Linked DNA regions of Rhodobium gokarnense. The protein of the gene in region 1 interacts with the protein of each later gene in a pairwise test. Links are inferred from orthologs where the notes say so. Each region holds a gene or a part of one and is shown in the gene's direction. Other genes may lie near its edges.

What was found.
Region 2: the proteins of gyrB (region 1) and gyrA interact in binary tests that used the Escherichia coli proteins (3 or more experiments, as listed by UniProt). The link is inferred for Rhodobium gokarnense from one-to-one orthologs.

What each region holds. Positions count from the first base shown.
Region 1 is NZ_JAOQNS010000018.1:13,391-16,789, reverse strand. Bases 288-3,369 are described here. They hold gyrB (DNA topoisomerase (ATP-hydrolyzing) subunit B), read left to right. Parts: upstream 288-648; coding sequence 649-3,090; downstream 3,091-3,369. Other genes in these bases: M2319_RS22025 (hypothetical protein), read left to right, coding at 3,290-3,369; M2319_RS22035 (MOSC domain-containing protein), read right to left, coding at 288-365. Also shown: more of M2319_RS22035, read right to left, coding at 1-287; more of M2319_RS22025, read left to right, coding at 3,370-3,399. UniProt on the Escherichia coli protein: DNA gyrase negatively supercoils closed circular double-stranded DNA in an ATP-dependent manner to maintain chromosomes in an underwound state.
Region 2 is NZ_JAOQNS010000011.1:123,077-126,693, forward strand. The notes cover bases 29-3,328. They hold gyrA (DNA gyrase subunit A), read left to right. Parts: upstream 29-380; coding sequence 381-3,128; downstream 3,129-3,328. Other genes in these bases: M2319_RS17825 (MarC family protein), read right to left, coding at 29-53; M2319_RS17835 (DUF1127 domain-containing protein), read right to left, coding at 3,198-3,328. Also shown: more of M2319_RS17825, read right to left, coding at 1-28; more of M2319_RS17835, read right to left, coding at 3,329-3,536. UniProt on the Escherichia coli protein: A type II topoisomerase that negatively supercoils closed circular double-stranded (ds) DNA in an ATP-dependent manner to maintain chromosomes in an underwound state.

The sequences.
Region 1 (3,399 bases):
CACGGATTGCGCAGGCCGGTGATCGCGACCACCGCCTCGGCGCCGATGGCAAGCCGCGTGCCGCGCGGCAGCGCCAGGAGATCGAGGCCGGCTGTGGTGATGTTCTCGCCGAGGTCGGCCGGCCCGACATCGAACCCCTTCTCCGCCAGTTCGGCGAAAAGCTCGGCATGGATGAGGTGGACCTGGCGCAAATTCGGCTGTGTCGGATCCTTCCTGACCCGCGAGCGGTGCTTGACCGTCACCCCGGCATGGGGGTCGCCGGCAACCCCCATGCCGGCAACGAGCGCGATCTCCGGCTGCAGCTCCTTTGAGAAGTCATGGCCGGCGCTGAGGGCGACGGCGATCACCTTTCCCTCGCCGGTCATCGGGCACCGCGCGCCGGGAGCCGGCCGGCGGCGGCCGCAAATGCCTCGTTTCGGGCCGTTTTCCGCTGTTCCAGGCGGCGCCGGGCGGGCGCTCGGTGGAGCCCGGTCCGCCCGTTCCTGCGGGCAAATGCGGCAGGAATGCGCCACAATTCACACAAAGCCATGATTCGCGCCTTTAACCCTTTGTTTTCATAACGGATTTCACGGGCTTTTTCGCGTGTAATCCGGGACTCGAACCCCTATATTGGAAGCGAATCATCGTGCCACAATCCAAGACGGTTTCATGACGGACGCTCACCAGAACGGCAACGGCAATGGCGGCGACTACGGCGCCGAATCCATCAAGGTTCTCAAAGGCCTCGATGCGGTGCGCAAGCGTCCGGGAATGTATATCGGCGACACCGACGACGGCTCGGGCCTGCACCACATGGTCTATGAGGTGGTCGACAACGCCATCGACGAGGCGCTGGCCGGCTGGGCCGATGCGGTCACCGTGACGCTGAACGCCGACGGCTCGGTCACCGTCACCGACAATGGCCGCGGCATCCCGACCGACATCCACGAGGGCGAGGGCGTCTCGGCGGCCGAGGTCATCATGACCCAGCTCCATGCGGGCGGGAAATTCGACCAGAACTCGTACAAGGTCTCCGGCGGCCTGCACGGCGTCGGCGTTTCCGTGGTCAATGCGCTCTCGGTGTGGCTGGAGCTGCGCATCTGGCGCAACGACCACGAACACACCATGCGCTTTACCGACGGCGTCGCGGACGCACCGCTCAAGGTGACCGGTGACGCGGCCGGCAAGAGCGGCACGGAGGTCACCTTCATGCCGTCGACCGAAACCTTCACTATGACGGATTTCGACTACGGCACGCTGGAGCACCGGCTGCGCGAGCTCGCCTTCCTTAATTCCGGCGTGCGCATCATCCTCACCGACAATCGCGGCGTTGAGTCCAAGAGCGAAGAACTGATGTATGAGGGCGGCCTGGAAGCCTTCGTGCGCTACCTGGACAAGGCCAAGCATCCGCTCGTTCCGGACCCGATTGCGATCCGCGCGGAGCGCGACGACGTCACCGTGGAGGCGGCGCTGTGGTGGAACAATTCCTACCACGAGAACGTGCTCTGCTTCACCAACAACATCCCGCAGCGCGACGGCGGCACGCACCTTGCCGGATTCCGCGGCGCGCTGACCCGCCAGGTCACCGGCTATGCGGAATCCTCCGGCATCGCCAAGCGGGAAAAGGTCTCGCTGACCGGCGAGGACTGCCGCGAGGGCCTCACCTGCGTCCTCTCCGTCAAGGTGCCGGACCCGAAATTCTCGTCCCAGACCAAGGACAAGCTGGTCTCGTCGGAAGTGCGGCCGGTCGTCGAAAGCGTCATCAACCAGGCGCTCGCGACCTGGTTCGAGGAGCATCCGGCGGAGGCCAAGACCATCGTCTCCAAGGTGGTGGAGGCCTCGGCCGCCCGCGAGGCGGCGCGCAAGGCGCGCGAGCTGACCCGGCGCAAGGGCGCCCTCGACGTCGCGTCCCTGCCCGGCAAGCTCGCCGACTGCCAGGAGCGCGATCCCTCGAAGGCCGAACTGTTCCTCGTTGAGGGCGATTCGGCCGGCGGCTCGGCCAAGCAGGGCCGCGACCGGGGAACCCAGGCCGTGCTGCCGCTGCGCGGCAAGATCCTCAACGTGGAGCGGGCGCGCTTCGACAAGATGCTGTCGAGCCAGGAAATCGGCACCATGATCACCGCGCTCGGCACCGGCATCGGCAAGGAAGAGCTCGACGTCAACAAGCTGCGCTACCACAAGATCATCATCATGACGGACGCCGACGTCGACGGCGCCCATATCCGCACGCTGCTGCTCACCTTCTTCTTCCGGCAGATGCCGGAGCTGATCGAGCGCGGCCACCTCTATATCGCCCAGCCGCCGCTGTTCAAAGTCAAGCGCGGCAACTCCGAGCAGTACCTGAAGGACGAGCGGGCGCTCGAGGATTATCTCATCGCCGGCGGCCTCAACGAGGCGGTGCTACAGCTCGCCACCGGCGAGACGCTGGCCGGCCCGGACCTTGAGACCGTCGTCACCCGCGGCCGCTCCCTCAAGGGCGTGCTGGACGGGCTCCATTCCCGCTACAATCGCGACGTGGTGGAGCAGGCCGCGATCGCCGGCGCGCTCGACCCGGAGGCCCTTGCCGATCCGGCAAAGGCGCGCGATGCGGCGGCCTATATCGCGCGGCGGCTCGACATCATCTCCGAGGAGACCGAGCGCGGCTGGACCGGCGAAGCGCGGGACGACGGCAGCCTCGTCTTTGAACGCACCGTGCGCGGCGTCAAGGAAGTGGCGACCATCGACACCGCCCTGATCGGCTCGGCCGATGCCCGCAAGCTCAACGCCAATGCCGACCACCTGAAGGAAATCTACGTCAAGGCGGCCACCCTCACGCGCAAGGACCTGAAGACCGAGATTCGCGGGCCCCGGGCCCTCGTCGACGCGGTCTTTGCCGCCGGTGGCAAGAACGTCTCGCTGCAGCGCTACAAGGGCCTTGGCGAGATGAACCCGGAGCAGCTCTGGGAGACCACCCTCGATCCGGACGCCCGCTCGCTGCTGCAGGTGCGCCTGAAGGAGGGCGAGGAAGCGGATGCGGAAATGGTGTTCTCCTCGCTGATGGGCGACGACGTGGAGCCGCGCCGCGAGTTCATCCAGGAAAACGCCCTCAGCGTCGCCAATCTGGACATCTGATCGCCCTTCGGCGGTTTCCGGGTTGTCGTTCTTCACATTGCCTTGAACGCGGCTTCCAGCGCCGTCAATGCCGTTGACGGCATCTGTATTACGTGTCTTCTATTTATTTTGCTGCTTATAGTTGTGTTTCCGGACCTCAAATTGCTGGACGAGCAGCCAAACCAGCAACAATGGGAGAGTCACGAAGATGCACAAAGGGATGTCATTTGCGCTGGCCCTTGCCGCCGGCGCCTTCGCATTCAGCGCCGAAACCGACGAGACGCTGGCGGCCGGCGTCTGCGATCAGATCAGCGCCACCTACAATTCCAA
Region 2 (3,617 bases), on another replicon or contig:
ATCGGATCGACGGTCACGAACAGCGTGGCAAAGGCGTTGAGGAAGAATTCCATGGCGTCCTTTTGAAGCCCGAAGGACCGGGATTGGCCGCCACAATATCAGCCACCTTTTGCGGGACAAGAAGGAGCGGGGCGCCCATGCGCGCCAAATACCCCTCGAAAAGCTTCATTCCCGGTGTCGCAAACTGGTGCGAAGATTTTGAAAATTAAAGCGATTTTACTGAAGACAATCTGCTTGGCGCAATTGCCCCGCGGCCAAGGAATCGGCTATAAACCCGTGTCACCCATCGCATAAGAGACATTTCCTTGCCGGACAGCGAAAACACGCCGCCGAAGGAATCGCTTCCTTCGGCAATCCGCCCCATCTCGATTACCGACGAGATGAAGCGCTCCTATCTCGACTACGCCATGAGCGTGATCGTCTCGCGCGCGCTGCCGGATGTCCGCGACGGCCTGAAGCCGGTGCATCGCCGCATCCTCTATTCGATGCACGAGAACGGCTATGACTGGAACAAGCCCTACCGCAAGTCGTCCCGCGTCATCGGTGACGTCATGGGTAAGTACCACCCGCACGGCGACAGCGCGATCTACGACGCGCTCGTGCGCATGGCGCAGACCTTCTCCCTGCGCCTGCCGCTGATCGACGGCCAGGGCAATTTCGGCTCCATCGACGGCGACCCCGCCGCGGCCATGCGCTACACCGAGTGCCGGCTCGCCAAGGTCTCGCACACGCTGCTCAACGACCTCGACAAGAACACGGTCGACTTCCAGGACAACTACGACAACTCCGAGACCGAGCCGACCGTGCTGCCGGCGCGGTTCCCGAATCTGCTCGTCAACGGCGCCGGCGGCATCGCCGTCGGCATGGCGACCAACATCCCGCCACACAATCTCGGCGAAGTGATCGATGCGACGATCGCAATGATCGAGGATCCGGCGATTACCCTGCCGGAACTCATGGAGATCATGCCGGGACCGGACTTCCCGACCGGTGCGACGATCCTCGGACGGTCCGGAATTCGCTCCGCCTACGAGACCGGCCGCGGCTCGGTCGTGATCCGCTCCAAGGTCGAGGTCGAGACCGTGCGCAAGGAGCGCGAGGCGCTGATCGTCTCGGCGATCCCCTACCAGGTCAACAAGACGACACTCATTGAGAAGATCGCCGAACTGGTGCGCGAGAAGCGCGTCGAGGGCATCTCCGACATCCGCGACGAGTCCGACCGCCAGGGCATGCGCATCGTCATCGAGCTGAAGCGCGACGCCGTCGCCGACGTCGTCCTCAACCAGCTCTACCGCTTCTCCCAGCTTCAAAACTCCTTCGGCGTCAACATGGTGGCGCTGAACGGCGGGCGGCCGGAACAGCTCACCCTGATCGACATCCTTACCTCCTTCATCGCGTTCCGCGAGGAGGTGGTCAGCCGGCGCACCAAATATCTGCTCGCCAAGGCCCGTGACCGCGCCCATGTGCTGGTCGGCCTGGCCATTGCCGTTGCCAATATCGACGAGGTCATCCGCCTGATCCGCAGCGCGCCGGACCCGGCGACCGCGCGGGCGCAGTTGATGGAGCGCCACTGGCCGGCAAGGGACATCGCGCCGCTGATCGAGCTCATCGACGATCCGCGCCACAAGGTCGCCGAGGACGGCACCTACCAGCTCTCCGAGGAGCAGGCCCGGGCGATCCTCGACCTGCGCCTGCAGCGCCTGACAGCGCTCGGCCGCGACGAGATCGGCGACGAGCTGGAAAAGATCGCCGCGGAGATCCGCGACTACCTCGATATCCTGCGCTCGCGGGCGCGCATTCTGGATATTGTGAAGACCGAACTGACCGAAATTCGCGACGAATTCTCCACCCCGCGCAAGACCGAGATCAGCGACGCCGTCGGCGACTTCGAGGACGAGGACCTGATCCAGCGCGAGGATATGGTCGTCACCGTCAGCCATGGCGGCTACATCAAGCGCGTGCCGCTGTCGACCTACCGGGCGCAGAAGCGGGGCGGCAAGGGCCGTTCCGGCATGTCGATGAAGGAGGAGGACTTCGTCTCCCGCCTCTTCGTCGCCAACACCCATACGCCGGTGCTGTTCTTCTCCTCGCGCGGCATCGCCTACCAGATGAAGGTCTGGCGCCTGCCGCTGGCCGCGCCCCAGGCGCGCGGCAAGGCGCTCGTCAACCTGCTGCCGCTGCAGCCGGGCGAGCGGGTGACGACGATCATGCCGCTGCCGGAGGACGAGGAGAGCTGGTCGACCCTCGACGTCGTGTTCGCCACGACCAAGGGAACGGTCCGCCGCAACAAGCTGTCCGACTTCATCGGCGTGCGCCAGAACGGCAAGATTGCCATGAAGCTCGACGAGGGCATGGACATCCTCGGCGTGGAGACCTGCACCGAGCATGACGACGTCATGCTGACGACGGCGAACGGGCGCTGCATCCGCTTCCCCGTGACCGATGTTCGCGTCTTCCAGAGCCGGGATTCCGTCGGCGTGCGCGGCATCAATCTGGGCGACGACGACACCGTCATCTCCATGTCGATCCTGCGCCACTTCGAGGCCTCGCCGGCCGAGCGCAACTCGTACCTCAAGATGCGCCGTGCGGTCGCCGGCGAGATCGGCGAGCCGCCTGAGCTCGACGGCGACGAGCCGGCCGAGGACGTCGAACTCGGTCCGGAACGCTATGCGGAAATGAGCGCCGCGGAAGAGGTCGTCCTGACGATCTCGGAAAACGGCTTCGGCAAGCGATCGTCGTCCTTCGAGTACCGGATCTCCGGGCGCGGTGGCAAGGGCATCATCGCCATGACCGTCAACGACCGCAACGGCCCCCTGGTGGCGTCTTTCGCGGTGGAAGACGGCGACCAGATCATGCTGGTCACCAATGGCGGCCACCTTATCCGCTGCCCGATCGAGGGCATTTCCATGCTCGGCCGCTCGACCCAGGGCGTGCGCGTGTTCCACACCGCCGAAGGCGAACACGTCGTCTCCGTCAGCCGCATCAGCGAGGATGACGAGATGGACGGCGAGGACGAGGACGGTGCCGAAGGCGAGGGCGATCCCGACACAGGTCCTGACGGCGACGATGAGGGCGACACCAATGGTGGCCCGGCGCCCGAAGGCGGGGAGCCGTCGACGGACGACTGAGTCCGGGCATCATTGAACCTGTCAGCGACGGCGCCGGCCCCGAGCCGTTCGACTCGACCGGCGTCGCTGTCACCACGAGCCATTTCTCATCGTCCGGCCTTTGGCGACGATTGACGGGATGTCGGCGCGCCCGAGGCCGATATCCTTGAGCTGGTAGTCGCTCAAGCGCTCCAGCGCACGGATGGCGGCCCGGCGATCGTGCCAGCGGACGACGAGGCCGATGAGGCGCCCTATCCACTTTTCGGGACCGATCTTTGCAGCAACGGCACGGATCCTGGCCTCCTTGCGCCGGATGGGGCCGTTGGCCTGGCGGGAATGGCTGTTTCCAGGGCCCGCCCACTTGGCACCATGCATCCGCGAAACGGTGTCCGCCTCCATATGAAATAGAATTTTTTGATCCAGATACATCTGTTGTTCCTTTCATCGGAGCCTGTAAACTCTGCCTGTTTCCTAAAGCTAGGGACATTTCGGCCTGCCGACAAACGAGAA